Regions from separate parts of the Solibacillus silvestris genome, predicted to be linked through region 2. Evidence: riboswitches for the same ligand, from Rfam matches in the RefSeq annotation. Region 2 holds a riboswitch; each other region holds the start of a gene.

Region 1 (5,331 bases), on a different contig from region 2:
TAAACACACCATTTACTTTTGCCAATGCTTCAAGCTCCTCGCCACGTTTCGCAAGCATTACTTTATTGGCCGTAATAACATGGCATTTCGCCTCAACAGCATGTTTCAAATAAGTGAATGCCGGCTCTTCATTTACAATCGCTTCAAACACAACTTGTAGGTCTTTCTCCGCTAACACTTCATCGATCGACTCGGTCATTAAATGCTTCGTTCCCGGGACACGTTCACGACTCGCATCAGTAACTAAAATCTTCGCGACCTCCAGTTCAACACCCAGCTTTTCGCGAAGCTCCTGCCTCTTCTCATTTAAAATATGGTAAATTCCTTGACCTACTGTGCCAAACCCTAAGATGGCTGCCTTGATTGTTGCCATTGCCTTTCTCCTCCAAATTCCTAACACATCTATATTGACGAATAATTCAAATAATTTCACTTAAAGAAAATTCTATCCTATATAATACATGAAAACAAGGGAAATCTCTCCTAGAAGGACATTTGTTTACTGTAAACGGTCAATATTCAATCAAATTTTATTTTTTAAGAGCGAATTCGGGAACGATGGCGCGATTATTTCCAGTCGTTTCTTGTTTTTGAGGCTTGCAGTAAGAGCGTTGCGGGCGGGATTTTCTAATATATTCGGAAATCGTCTAATATATTTTAAAATGTTCTAATAAAACTGCAATCTTCTAATATAACCGTTCATTGTGCTAATATGAGGCCTGAATGGGCTAAAATCCTCGTTTAATTTTCTAATATCACTCACACTTCTTCTAATAACTCACACCCTTATTCTAATAAAAACGTAAATACCGGTTTCAGCACCCGTTTTTTGCCCCCCAAAACGCGTACTGAAAACCCAAATTCACCTAAATTCTAATAACATCACCATTTCTTCTAATATCCCCAAAACTTCTTCTAATAACCGTCTTCATTCTTCTAATAAACTAACGCCTTACCATGCAGCACACAAAAAATCACCAAAACAAAAAACACTAGCAAGAGGGCTCGCTAGTATTCCGGAATTATTTTATACTGCCACGTTTATATTATTATAAGCCCGTAGCCGGTAAGCAGTTAAAATCTTAGTCATTATGATTTCCTCTTTTGCCGAGTAATTAGGCACTGCGTGTGGACGCTCTACTAATTGAAAATCGCCATATTTTAAAAACCATTCTTTGGCAGGCAATAAAATATGTGCTGTACCATGAACTTTGTATTCATCGGCAACTTCTTTTACAACATAACCCACTGTGGCAAGATCGTGAGCTTGTTCTGAGAAAGCGCTGTGCCCAAAAACATGCTGCCACACGATATTCACATCCGCCAAAATCCGCTGAATGGCACAAGCATCCACAAATTCCTTTACGTCATTTAGTTCATAAATAATATAGGCTGCCACATTTTGTGCACTGTATACGTTCCCCATGTCGAACAACTCCTTTTCTTCCCAATAATGCTGCAACATCATTTTAAACTTTTCCGATTGGTAAATTTCTTATCCCTATATTATTACTGGGTTTTAATTTTGTCAATAAAACTTATAAAAATAGTAGGAATTAATTTTCTAAAAAATTGCTTAGCTTCTCAGATGGGAAAAGCTAAGCCCTTTTTTAAAGTATTATGCGTTTGTTTCTGCGCCTACTTCAGCTGAAACTTTAGCCAATGCCTGCTCCAAATCTGCAATAATATCTTCTACAGCTTCTAAACCGATCGATAAGCGAATGAGCTCCTCCGATACGCCGGCAATTTTCAGTTCTTCCGCAGATAACTGCTGGTGTGTTGTGCTCGCAGGATGGATGATTAATGAACGGGCATCCCCTACATTTGCTACATGCGAGAACAATTCCACATTATCAATCACTTGGCGACCCGCTTCACGCCCGCCTTTAATGCCAAATGTAATAATCGAGCCGAAGCCGTTTTTCAAATACTTTTTCGCCAAATAATGTGTCGCAAAATCTTCAAAGCCATTGTAATTTACATACTCCACAAATGGGTGGTTTCTTAAATATTCGGCAACTTTTTGGGTATTTTCATTATGACGGACAATACGCAAATGAAGCGTTTCAAGTCCTTGCAGGAAATTAAATGCAGCATCAGCAGATAATGTTGGACCGAAATCACGCAGTAACTGAACACGAAGCTTTGTCGCAAATGCAGCGCCTGCTGTGTCAATTCCGTAGCGTAGTCCGTGATAAGAGGCGTCAGGCTCTGTAAAGCCGGGATGTCTCCCCTGTGTCCAATCAAATTTGCCTGCATCGACTACAATGCCGCCAATTGTCGTGCCATGACCGCCAATCCATTTTGTAGCCGAATGAATGACAACATCTGCGCCGAATTCAATCGGGTTGCCTCCATATGGGGAAGCGAATGTACTGTCGATCAATAAAGGCAGTCCATTTTCATGCGCAATATTCGCCACTGCTTCAATATCAAGCACACGCAAGCTTGGATTTCCGATAATTTCAGCAAAAATCGCCTTCGTTTTATCGGTAATTGCCGCACGGAAATTCTCCGGATTTGATTCATCCACAAATTTTACGGTAATGCCGTAGCGAGGCAATGTTGTCGCAAATAAATTATATGTTCCGCCATAAAGCGATCCTGCTGCTACAATTTCATCCCCAGCACCCGCTAAATTCAAAATGGAAAATGCCACAGCCGCCGCGCCAGATGAAAGCCCTACTGCAGCTGTTCCTCCTTCCAGCAAGGCAACACGCTCCTCAAATGCCGCGACTGTCGGGTTCATAATGCGGGAATAAATATTGCCCGTTTCCTGTAATGCGAATAGACGCTGCGCATGGGCAGTGTCGTTGAATGCATAAGCTGTCGTCCGATAAACAGGAACCGCAATCGCACCCGTTACAGGATCAGGTTTTTGTCCGCCATGCAACAATAATGTTTCTGGTTTTAAGTTTGTCATCCATATAGCCTCCTAAAATTATTCGATGGTGAAATCGGTGTATTTTGAGGAGGATTTTCTTAAATGTAAAAAAACCCTCTTCAGCTAAGAAGAGGGTTTGCAAATGAGCAAGTTTGCCTCCTCTTATCTTTCAAAATGATTGTTCATTTTGTAGGATGTAGCACCTTTGTCAGTTCATCACTCACTGGTTGCCGGGCATCTTAGGGCCTATTCCCTCCGCCGCTCTTGATAAGAGTTATGTGATTTATATTCCATCGTTGTTTCACAGTATAAAACATACTAATCCGATAAGTCAACAGAAAAAATAAATAATTTTCTGAATTCATTAAAATGCAAAAGCTTTTCTGCGGATGCAGTATTCCTTCGCTACGAATTCACTAAATATTAACATACTTCTTTTATTTGGAAATGCTATAATTTCCGTGAAGGATCCTTTAATATTTTAAAATAATTTTAATTTACTGCATCTCATTCAACAATCGGGGGAATGGTTGAGAGTGGAACTTTTATTTTGCTGACACTTTTACAAAATGGAGGCGTTATGCATGGCAACTGAAAACGCAAAAAAACTGAATTTAAAACCTGTTTGGATTGTTTTGGCATTTGCTGCACTTATTACGATCGTTCTTTTACCGAACAATGGAGATCTTCCGATTGTCGGCCAACGTGCATTGGCAATTTTGGCTTTTGCCGTAATTTTATGGGTAACTGAAGCAGTTTCCTATCCAGTTAGTTCTGCCATGATTTTGGCTTTAATCGCTGTTTTATTAGGTTTGGCTCCTAGTATGGATGATCCCGCTGTACAAATGGGCACAAACGAGGCGCTGAAATTAGCGCTTGGCGGATTCAGCAGCTCATCTGTCGCATTAGTCGGAGCGGCATTGTTTCTAGCAGCAGCAATGCAAATAACGAACCTGCATAAACGTATTGCGCTGTGGATTTTATCGTTAGTGGGAACAAAGACAAAGGCATTAGTAGTCGGTGCTATTTTAGTAGCGATTGTATTAGCGTTTGTCGTGCCGAGCGCTACTGCTCGTGCTGGGGCCGTTGTGCCGATCCTATTAGGAATTGTCGCGGCATTCGGTTTATCAAAAGAAAGTAAGCTCGCCGCCTTATTAGTCATTACAGCAACACAGGCTGTTTCGATTTGGAATGTCGGGATAAAAACGGCCGCTGCGCAAAACCTGGTAGCACTCGGCTTCATCAACTCTGAATTTGGGGTAGATATTTCTTGGGGCGAGTGGTTCATGTATGCAGCGCCATTTTCCGTCATTATGTCGTTTGTTTTATTCTTCGTCATGATTAAATTAATCAAGCCTGAAACAGACAATATTGCAGGCGGCAAAAACATCATCCGCAAGCAATTGGATGAGCTCGGTCCATTAAAGCGCAAAGAGATCACATTGATCGTCACATCCGTTTTATTGCTGTTTTTCTGGTCCACAGAAGGAAAATTCCATCCTTTTGATACGACAACGATCACAATTTTAGCGATCGCATTTTTGCTGACACCAAAAGTCGGTGTATTCAATTGGAAAGAAGCGTCCAGCCGCATCGATTGGGGTACATTAATCGTTTTCGCAGTAGGTATTTCATTAGGTACTACCCTTTTAAATACAAAAGGTGCTGCTTGGCTGTCAGATACTATTTTCGGATCACTCGGCTTGGATGCGATGCCAATTTTGGCTACAATCGCATTGGTCACAGTATTTAATATCGTCATCCACTTAGGCTTCGCTTCCGCTACAAGCTTGGCATCGGCGTTGATTCCGGTATTTATCGCACTTGCCATTAGTTTACCAATGCCCGCGGAAAATCAGGTTGGCTTCGTATTAATCCAGCAATTTGTTATTTGCTTCGGTTTCCTATTGCCGGTAAGCGCACCGCAAAATATGCTGGCTTACGGCACGGGAGCATTTACAACAAAGGATTTCCTGAAGTCCGGTATTCCATTAACGATCGTCGGCTATATTTTAATCCTTCTTCTTAGTGCAACATACTGGAAATGGATTGGACTATTATAATCGACTTCACATAAAAAATTGACTAAAATAAGCTTAAAGGGATCTTTCCTTTAAGCTTTTTGTCGCAATAACGACAGAAGAAAGAGCGCCATCATAGTATACTGTGCGCCTTTCTACCATTACATAAAAGGGAGATGTTCACATGAATACAAGAGAATTATTACGCAGTCATTCATCTGTACGTAAATATACAGGAGAGGAAATACCAAAAGAAACGGTTATTGATTTGATCGAAACTGCGCAAATGGCGGCAAGCTCTCATTTTGTCCAAGCATATAGCGTTATTTGGGTAACCGATGAAGAAAAGAAAGCAAAACTTGGCGAGCTGTCAAAAAATGAATTCCAATTCCGGACTGCCGGTGCATCCTTTCTATTTTGTGTGGA
Region 2 (5,331 bases):
ATTTTTTTACTGAAAATAAAAAAACCTAACAAAAAAGTAAATTTTGTTAGGTTTTCCCTTAATCTATAATATATCCCAAGTCCCTTAAAACATTGTTTATAAAATCGATTGTATACCGAAATACCTCTTCGCGTTCCAATTCAAAATACAAACTATGAAGACAGCCTTTCCATTGTTTATAATGGAATTCTGATAGAAAATGCTCCAGCAGCCATTTCTTCGTCGTCCCAATGTCCGTTATTTTATCGTTTTCCCCAGTCATTACTAGTAAAGGAATATCCGGAAATTTAAATTCAATATCACGGATTGTCCGCGACACTTGCTGCCAGTCCCGGTACCATTTCACTGTCACCATGCTATTTAACGGCAAATGTTCTTTCAGCTCCATTAAAACATCCGTATTGCGAGTAAAATGCTGCAAGCTTAACTCATGCTTTAATTTCATATTTGATGTTATCGCACTAAAGCTTGATAACGCATTTGATAATTTTCCAGGTGTTAATTTTAAATTCAGCCATGGCGATGTCAATACCGCGCCTGCACATTCAATCTTATTTTTCTGGATCACATTTGCGGCAATGACAGCTCCTAAGCCATTCCCTACAATAAAAAGCGGTAAATTATATTCCAATGCGACTTTTAATAAAACCTTTGTATAATTATAGTATTCTTCAAAATTTTCATCATGATATCTTGAATATTTCCCTTGCTCCCCATGTCCCGGCAAATCCCCCATTACTACATGAAAGCGGGCACTGCGAAACTTTTCGATTAACCATGCGTACCACCGATGATGCTCATATGCACTATGAAGAATGACAACTACGGCTTTTGGCTGTTGCTCTGTTTCCCATTTCCACATGGCCAATCCCCCCTTACATTCTGAATTTTTTTGCTGATAAAGCAGAAGATTCCCGCTTCTGCAAACGGCGGCATTATTGTTTGCCCTATTTTAAATTCACATGCGATTACACTAAGGCATAATTGATTTATTATAATACATTTGCCAAAAAAAGAAATGGCATTTAAAAATTTTTAATCGTTTGTTACGATATGGATAGTTTCAAATACTATTCTATAAAAGAAATGAGGAATTGAACATGATTTATCCTTACAAAGGTAAAACACCGAATATTCACCCATCTGCATTTATTGCCGACTATGCAACGATTACCGGGGATGTAACAGTCGGGGCGGAAACTTCCATTTGGTTTAATACCGTTATACGAGGCGATGTGAATAAAACAATTATCGGGGAACGCGTGAGCATTCAGGATTTAAGCTGTCTTCATCAAAGTCCCGCCTTCCCGTTAATTATAGAAGATGAAGTAACGGTAGGTCATCAAGTGACACTGCATAGCTGCACAATTAAAAAACGCGCATTGATCGGTATGGGTTCCATCATTTTAGATGGGGCGGTAATAGGGGAAGGGGCATTTATCGGTGCCGGCAGCTTAGTTCCCCCGGGAAAAGTGATTCCGCCAAATTCCCTTGCTATGGGGCGCCCAGCAAAAGTGGTACGAGAAGTTACAGCTGAGGACCGTGCCGATATGGACCGGATTATTCGAGAGTACGCAGAGAAAGGGCAATATTACAAATCTTTACAAAAGTAATTTCGCAATAATATTTTGTCATAATTAAACAGTTTCTACATATATAATAGCGATAAAGTTTATCGTCCCTCAAAATGAAAAGGAGCCGTCATTAAACTGACCGCTCCTTTACCCGTTTTAGATCCCAGCTTTTGCTTTAAGCTCGGCTGCTTTATCTGTATTTTCCCAAGGAACATTCAAGTCTGTGCGGCCGAAATGCCCGTATGCTGCCGTTTGTTTATAAATCGGGCGGCGTAAGTCCAGCATTTTAATAATGCCTGCCGGACGTAAATCAAAGAGCTCACGAACCCATTTCACGATTTCTGTTTCAGCTGCTTTTCCAGTACCGAATGTATCGACTGCAATTGAAACAGGTTGTGCAACACCGATTGCATATGCCAGTTGCACTTCTGCACGGTCAGCTAAGCCGGCTGCTACAATGTTTTTGGCAACATAGCGTGCTGCATATGCTGCAGAACGGTCAACTTTTGTTGCATCCTTACCAGAGAAAGCTCCGCCACCATGACGTGCATAGCCACCATAAGTATCAACAATAATTTTACGACCTGTAAGACCTGCATCACCTTTAGGTCCACCAATTACGAAGCGGCCTGTCGGGTTGATGAAGTACTTTGTAGCCTCATCCAATAAATGAGCAGGAACTACCGGTTTAATCACATGTTCTTTAATGTCTGTCTGGATTTGTTCCAATGTTGCTTCTTCATCGTGCTGTGTTGAAATAACGATTGTATCCACACGAACCGGTTCATTGTTTTCATCATATTCAATTGTTACTTGTGTTTTACCATCCGGACGTAAATATTGCAATTCGCCTGATTTACGTACTTCTGTTAAACGACGCGCTAATTTATGAGCTAAAGAAATAGGCATCGGCATAAGTTCCGGTGTTTCGTTACATGCGTAGCCGAACATTAGGCCTTGATCTCCTGCACCGATTGCTTCCAGCTCATCATCTGTCATCGAGCCTTCACGCGCTTCCAATGCTTGGTCGACACCTTGCGCGATATCAGGAGATTGCTCACCTACCGCTACTAATACTGCCAAGTTTTCAGCATCAAAGCCGTATTTACCGCGAGTATAGCCAATTTCTGCCACTGTATCACGGATAATTCCTTTCATATCCACATAAGTAGATGTTGTAATCTCCCCAGATACTAATACTAAGCCTGTTGTTACCGTAGTTTCACAAGCTACACGAGCATTTGGGTCCGCTGCTAAAATGGCATCTAAAATAGCATCCGAAATTTGGTCACAAATTTTATCCGGATGTCCTTCCGTTACACTTTCTGATGTAAACAGTCGACGATTTGTCATGTCATTTCCTCCTAATTCACTTTGGCGATTGTTTTATGTTCATTCGATGATACGGTACTCATTACCCATGCCCGCTTATATTTTCGATAAAGTAAACCATCCCTTTTCGTTTCTGAAAAAAGGTTGAGGCTATACCAATCAGGTGTCTAAGGACAGTTGATTTTATATGGCTAAAAATAGATTATTTTCATATTTTAAAAATCATTTGCTTTCTGTCCGTTGATACACGATAAACGTCAAGCTGCATTGCTTTGACACGAGGTTTTGAAAGGCTAATATTTCTTGCTTTACAATTTAAATCAAATAAAAAAATCCTTTCGCTCATTAGCCGCGCTCATCACGCGTGAGGAAAGGATGTATATGCATCGTTACCTTTCACTCTTATCGTTCAAGGGAAATTTTGCCCTTGCATCAGGTTGGCACCAGCACGCATTAAGTATGCGCAGGTTGCCGGGTTTCATAGGGCCTGCCCCTCCACCAGCTCGGGATAAGAGTATCCGTTCAATTAAACATCTTACGTAAAAAAAACAAAGCTGTCAACAAAATTTGTCTTATTTAGAACAGTTTAAATTTCCATAAAAAATAATTCATAATTAGTATAGATTATTACATTCAATGTGTTATACTATTTTTGAATTAATAAACAACTCCCCTACTATAAGGGAATACTATAAAAAAGGATGGTATTTAATAGATGAATTCGGTAGAAATCGCTAACGAGCTGAAAGAACTTTTAAACGGGGAAAACATTAAAACTCAATTATCTGTTCCACAATTAGTAGAAAAAGCTACATCACGCGGAGAAGCAATGTTAACTGTCGATGGCGCATTGCGTGCTGAAACAGGCAAATACACTGGTCGTTCTCCTAAAGATAAATATATGGTTGAAGAAGAAAGTTCAAAACATAAAATCGATTGGGGTAAAGTAAACCGTCCTATCTCTACAGAAGTATTCGACAAGCTTTACGTGAAAGTCGTGAACTATTTAAAAGAACGCGATGAATTATTCGTATTCAACGGTTTTGCAGGTGCGGACAAAGATTCTCAACTTTCTATAAAAGTCATTAACGAATATGCTTGGCATAACCTATTCTGTCATCAATTATTCATCCGTCCAACTGCTGAGGAATTAGCTTCTCATGTTGCTGATTTCACAATTGTGTCCGCGCCAAACTTCAAAGCAGATCCAGAAGTAGATGGCACAGGATCGGAAACATTTATTATAACATCTCTTGAAAAGAAAATCATCTTAATCGGTGGAACTGAATACGCCGGCGAAATGAAAAAATCAATTTTTGGGATTATGAATTATTTATTGCCTGAACAAGGCATCTTCCCAATGCACTGTTCTGCAAACGTTGGCGAAGAAGGCGATGTTGCATTGTTCTTCGGTCTGTCAGGTACAGGCAAAACGACATTATCGGCAGATAGCGACCGTAAATTAATCGGTGATGATGAGCATGGTTGGTCTGACAACGGCGTATTCAATATTGAAGGTGGTTGCTATGCGAAAACAATCAACCTTTCTGCAGAAAAAGAGCCTGAAATCTACAACGCGATCCGCTTCGGTTCTGTATTGGAAAATGTGGCTGTAGATCCACAATCACGCGTATGTAACTATGATGATGGTTCTTTAACAGAAAACACTCGAGTAGCTTATCCGATTGATTACATCGATAATATTGTACTACCATCAGTAGCTGGCCACCCAAATACAATCGTCTTCCTGACTGCAGACGCATTTGGTGTATTGCCTCCTATTTCAAAATTAACGAAAGAACAGGCAATGTATCATTTCTTAAGCGGCTTCACGTCAAAATTAGCAGGTACAGAACGTGGTATTACAGAGCCAGAGCCAGTATTTTCAACATGCTTCGGATCTCCATTCCTGCCATTGCCTGCAACAGTTTATGCGGAGCAGTTAGGCAAGAAAATCGATGAGCATGGTTCACAAGTATTCCTTGTTAACACTGGTTGGACTGGAGGCGAGTATGGTGTTGGCAGCCGTATGAAACTTGCTTATACTCGTGCAATGGTTCGTGCTGCAATCGATGGTAAATTAAACAATGTGGAAACGACACAAGATGCGGTATTCGGATTGAATATCCCATTAGCGGTTGAAGGTGTTCCATCTGGAGTGTTAAACCCGCGCGATGCATGGGCTGACAAAACTGCATATGATAAAAAATCAGCTGAACTTGCGCAATTATTCAAAAACAACTTCACGAAATTCGACAATGTTGATGAAGCAATCGTGAAAAAAGGCGGTCCATTAGTATAGTACACTAATGATTAATTCGCCATATTAGTTTAACTTTGGCAGTTTTGCGAAAAGCCGGATTATAATATAAAATTTTAAAGGATATTATAAATAAAGGGATGTAGCGTAAGTATTCACTTACGT
Region 3 (5,331 bases), on a different contig from region 2:
GAAGCGACGGCAAACTTTGAACTTCAAATTTCGCAAAGCAGCCATAAAGCCCAGCTGGAACGTTTGCAGCAGCGTTTTGAAGCAATCCAGTCAAAAATCGGGCGTGCTAATGAAATGTCGCAGTATGAGCAGTTGATCGATAAAATCGCATCATTGAAAAAAGTATACGAAATTGAAGCATTCATGAACGAATATAATATTCGACGCAATTATGCAATGGATCGTTTACTCACTGCATTGGAACGTATTCAGCCTCAGATGGAGCAATTTAAACCGATCAAAGATGTGAAGGAGCGTTTGGAAAAAGCATTGGCATACAGCGAAACAGCGCTTGGCATTCATGTAACGCCGGACGAGCTTCAGATGAATCATCATTATTCGCTTGAAGAGGTGCAGGAGTTTTTAACGAAGCTAAGCCATGCATTCCGGGAAAAAAAAATAAACATGCAAAATGGAACACGCTCGATTCTAGGCATTCATTTGCGAATGCAATATATTGAGCAATTGAACAACAAATATTTGGATGCCATTCGTGAAACGGTACTTATTTTCGAAAAGCTAAAAGAGGAAATCATTCTTCAATTTAAGGAACAAAATGATGTGAAAGCACAGTTGCTGCAAAAATTACAGGATGAGGCGGCAACAATTGAAATCCAAATGAACTCTGTAAAAGGCAATATGGACATGTCGATTACGGTTGCACATACAACTGATGAGCTTGAGGAACTGCTTGCAGCGAATGAACTTGAGCAAATGAAAATCGAAACAGAGCGCCAAAATCGCGGAAAGCTGGAACAGCAGCATCGCCAAAAAGCAGATGAGCTCGCAGTTTTAAACGAACAAATCGCCATAGGCAAGACTACTGTAGAACAAATGACAGCACGTTTCAAAGAAATTAATAATGAAGGTGTACAGCTCGAAAAGCATCGCTCGGAGCTTGAACAATTGACAAAGCTGAATCCTGAGCAGGCAATTGTTCAAGTAAACGGACAAATCGAGCGCTTCACAGCAAATATTGCGACATTGCAGGTGAAAATCGATTTACTGCCGGTGACAGCCGAACTTCAAAATGAATGGCATAGTTTATTGGAAAATGCAAATGAGCATGATTTGGATGAAATACGCAAACTGTATGTGAAGCATGCGAATGTTATTGGAACGACTTGTGTCGCATCGGCAAATAAAGAATTCATGGACAATTATCCAACGTTTGATGTTGTGATTATTGATGAAGTATCAAAGGCGACACCACCCGAGCTACTGCTGCCGATGCTGAAGGGAGCGAAAATCATTTTAGTTGGGGACCATCACCAGCTGCCACCGCTTGTAGGTGATGCCACATTTGAAGAAACATTGGAGCAAGTCGTAAAAGAAAGCACAACGTTTGAAGAAAAAAGGGAACTTGAAAAATTGCTTGAGGAATCGCTATTTGAGCGTCTATACAATAACTTGCCGACGCAAAATAAAACAATGCTTGCATTACAATACCGTATGCATAAAAATATTATGTCAACAATCACACCGTTTTACGAAAATGAATCCGAAAGCCTGCAATGCGGTTTGGAAGATTCAGATGCGTTAAGGGATCATTATTTGCAAACTTCGAAAATTACGCGGGACAATCATTTGCTATGGCTTGATATTCCGAATGAAAAACCGTATTTCGAAGAGCGGATGAAGGAAGGCTCAAGCTTGTTCAACTTAACAGAGCTTGAACAAATCAAACAGCAGCTGCTTGAAATAAATGAAGCGACTGAAAAAGCGAAAGCGGCAGGGCTGATCCCGCAAGATGCGCAAAAATCAGTCGGCGTTATTTCGTTCTATGCGGAGCAAGTGAAGCGCATAAACCGACTCATTGAGCAGGACATTAACGTACCGCATTTACACATCCGCACAGGCTCGGTCGATAAGTTCCAAGGGATGGAAATGGACGTCATCATTGTCAGCATGGTGCGCAATCATGATAATGAGCGCGGGGAAATCGGGTTCGCGAAGGATTACCGTCGACTTAATGTTGCATTATCACGCGCACGGGAGCTCCTTATTATGATCGGAAGCACGGATATGTTCACAAAACGTCCGAAGCAAGCGAAAACACGTGACATGTATACACATGTATTAAATACAGTTAAAGACCAAGACGGCTATTTTGCAATGTAGGAAAAGGGGGATGTAATGGATTTACAAAACATAGCAGAGCAATTGCAAAAAGAAATCATTCAAAATCCGAATATCGAAATTCAAAAACAAATGCAGTACGCGATTCCGATCCATACGCTTGAAGTGCGCTATCACCCCGTCATGCGGAATGCGATGGACATTTTAATGAAGATGATGCTCATATCCTTTCAAAAGGCGCAATTGAAAAATGTCGAGCTTTTAGCGGAAATTTTATTGGTCGAGCCGTTATTTATTCAAGATTTGACGAATAAAATGTCAAGACTAGGCATGATTGCAAAAGAGGAAGCATACGTACTTACTGCTAAAGGCATCACACAGCTTGAATCAGGCATTTTTGAGGAAGAGCTTGAGCAAACGAGCCATTTCGTGCAATACAGCCCCGTTCATGAGCAGCTTTTAGAAGGCAATCTTGAGGAATTTGCTGATTTGGAGGAATTTCCGGAACCTTTTCCGACGATTGAAACAGAAGAAATCGAAGCGGTTGAAGAAACGATGCTCATTGAATTCATACAGCGGCAATTAACGGAGCAGCCAATAGCCGAAGATGAAACACCGCAATTTATAACGAGTATCGCATCAACTGAATCCATTCAAATTAATGATATACCAGTATTTTGCTTTTTGCTTTTTGATCAAAAGGAAAAACGCCATTTTACGCGTGTATACAATACATTAACAGGCGAATGGGATGAAAAGCTGGAAACGATTTTATTCAATTATGAAAAAGCGCAATTACAAGCAGACTAAATTTATATTTTTAGAATTATTGCAAAAATCTTTTGTGCATGTTACACTAATGACAATTTAATAGTCTTATCAAGAGAAGCGGAGGGACTTGGCCCGTTGATGCTTCAGCAACCTCTAGTATGACTAGAAAGGTGCTAATTCCAGCAAGGTATAATCCTTGGCAGATAAGAACGGGTATAAAAGCCTCTCATTTCTGTTTTGCTGGAATGAGGGGCTTTTTTTATCTTTATTCAGCAGGTGTCTTAAACGCCCGCTGTTTCAGAGGAGAGCAGTGTAAGCGCATCATATCCCTGTCGTTACGACTGGGTGGCCAACATCGTATTGGCCCGAGCTTCCGTCAAATATCACAGATTTTCCAATGAGCATACTTGGAAAATCCTATATACTATTGCATCGGGGCGTAATTGATTATTTTTAAAAGAATGAAGAGGGGGAACATGCAATGCCAATTAATATTCCGAAACATTTGCCAGCTGGCGAGCTGCTAAGAAAAGAGAAGATTTTCGTAATGGAGGAAGACCGTGCGAAGACACAGCAAATCCGACCATTAAATATTTTAGTGTTCAATTTAATGCCGGAAAAGGAGAAAACCGAGCTTCAATTATTGCGCTTGCTCGGGAATACACCATTGCAAGTAGATGTCACTTTTTTAAATACGGCTACATACGAATCGAAAAACGTCTCAAAATCCCATTTGAATACATTTTATAAAACTTTTGATGAAATAAAGCATCGCCGTTATGATGGATTGATTATTACGGGCGCACCAGTAGAGAAAATGGAATTTGAAGATGTCGGCTATTGGAAGGAAATTACCTCTGTAATGGACTGGGCCGATAAAAATGTGACATCCATTATGTATATATGCTGGGGCGCACAGGCTGCACTATACCATCATTTCGGTATCGGAAAGTTCGAGCTGCCTAAAAAATGCTCAGGTGTTTATTCGCACGTCATTACGGATTTAACAGTTGATTTAGTGCGGGGATTCAGTGATGAGTATGTTGCTCCACATTCGCGCCATACATCGGTTTCCATTGATGAAGTCCGTGCACATCCTGATTTGCGCCTGCTCAGCTATTCAGATGATGCGGGGGTATTTATCGTCCAGTCGAAGAACAATAAGCATATTATGATTACAGGTCATTTGGAGTACGATGCAACAACACTTTCGGATGAGTATTTCCGCGATATCGAAAAAGATCCTGATAATACGGAAATTCCCATTAATTATTTTCCAAATAACGACCCGCAACAAGCACCGAAGAATATTTGGCGCGCCCATTCCCATTTGCTGTTTTACAATTGGCTAAATTACTATGTATACCAAGAAACACCATATGAATGGTATTTTGTTGATGAAAATATCGAATATCATATTTAGGATAATTGTGTAGGGTCCTTTTCACTAAAAATGACAATTTTTTAGGGGGTGCTTATTTTGGAATCGAATAAACTATACACTTGGAAGAGCTATGTCTTCTTAGCAACAAGTGTTTTAAGTGGAGTGTTTATGCTTTTATTAGACCTGATTAGTACCGCAACAGATGAAAAGTTAACAGGGACTTGGATTTTTTTAATAATATTGTGCTTGTTCGTTTCTGTGGCAACAGGTATTATGGCTTTTTCCTCAAAATTGGAAGGGAAAATCATACCTATAATAGCAAGTGTTTTAACTATAATTAACGTGAGCATAGTGGTCTTTTTCCTATGGTTCGGTGCAAATTTTGCAACTGGTTTATAATACAGCAAACAGGCGCGTTTGCAGAATAAAGGATAGGACAAGAAAAATGCACAGGCATAATAACCTGGGCATTTTTTTGCTTTTTTCTACTGTTAATTTGGATGCTAATCATACGCTAATTCAGTTGCTAATTGAGGTGCGTTTTTGCATTTTCTCCCCATCAACCGAACCCGTTATTTTTTCCTGCCACTCTTTACTTTACCGCAACCCATGCGCGTCCGCGTTCCATTTGCAAGCTGACGGCACGTCCGAAAAATTCGCTTAACAGCTGCTCATTTAAAATAATGTCCCGTGTATTAGCAGCGATGTCTTTTCCATCCTTCATTAATAGTACATGGTTAAAACATGGCAAAATTTCCTCTACATGATGCGTAACATAAATCAGCGTAGGGCAATTTTCGCCGCTTGCGATTTTCCCGATTGTTTGCAATAAATTTTCACGTTCAATCAAGTCAAGCCCACCACATGGTTCATCCAATATTAAAATCTCTGGCTCAGCCATTAACGCACGGGCAATCTGCACGCGTTGACGCTCGCCTTGGGACAAATGCTCAAATGATTTGTTTGCTAGATGGTCGCAGTTAAAATGCTTCATGATAGACACCGCTTTTTCGATGTCTTCGTCTGACACTTCTTCAAACAGCCGAAGTGCTCCAAAT

What was found. A riboswitch is a leader RNA that binds a small molecule or an ion and turns the genes downstream of it on or off. The one in region 2 is predicted to bind S-adenosylmethionine.
Region 1: it holds a riboswitch for S-adenosylmethionine, as region 2 does, so the genes downstream of both, ACTHOQ_RS04230 (O-acetylhomoserine aminocarboxypropyltransferase/cysteine synthase family protein) here and metK (methionine adenosyltransferase) in region 2, are expected to answer to the same signal.
Region 3: it holds a riboswitch for S-adenosylmethionine, as region 2 does, so the genes downstream of both, metA (homoserine O-acetyltransferase MetA) here and metK (methionine adenosyltransferase) in region 2, are expected to answer to the same signal.

The regions. Positions count from the first base shown of each region.
Region 1 covers NZ_JBQCJW010000004.1:162,820-168,150, forward strand. The annotation lists gene ACTHOQ_RS04220 (homoserine dehydrogenase) at 1-373, opposite strand, end outside; gene ACTHOQ_RS04225 (hypothetical protein) at 1,028-1,426, opposite strand; gene ACTHOQ_RS04230 (O-acetylhomoserine aminocarboxypropyltransferase/cysteine synthase family protein) at 1,619-2,923, opposite strand; SAM riboswitch class I at 3,044-3,158, opposite strand; gene ACTHOQ_RS04235 (DASS family sodium-coupled anion symporter) at 3,469-4,947, shown strand; gene nfsA (oxygen-insensitive NADPH nitroreductase) at 5,090-5,331, shown strand, end outside.
Region 2 covers NZ_JBQCJW010000046.1:1,663-6,993, forward strand. The annotation lists gene ACTHOQ_RS17620 (alpha/beta hydrolase) at 59-862, opposite strand; gene ACTHOQ_RS17625 (gamma carbonic anhydrase) at 1,101-1,613, shown strand; gene metK (methionine adenosyltransferase) at 1,731-2,927, opposite strand; SAM riboswitch class I at 3,306-3,421, opposite strand; gene pckA (phosphoenolpyruvate carboxykinase (ATP)) at 3,622-5,208, shown strand; gene ACTHOQ_RS17640 (alpha/beta hydrolase family protein) at 5,322-5,331, opposite strand, start outside.
Region 3 covers NZ_JBQCJW010000047.1:1,429-6,759, forward strand. The annotation lists gene ACTHOQ_RS17735 (DEAD/DEAH box helicase) at 1-2,160, shown strand, start outside; gene ACTHOQ_RS17740 (nucleoside-diphosphate sugar epimerase) at 2,176-2,928, shown strand; SAM riboswitch class I at 2,992-3,099, shown strand; gene metA (homoserine O-acetyltransferase MetA) at 3,371-4,312, shown strand; gene ACTHOQ_RS17750 (hypothetical protein) at 4,370-4,672, shown strand; gene ACTHOQ_RS17755 (ABC transporter ATP-binding protein) at 4,866-5,331, opposite strand, start outside.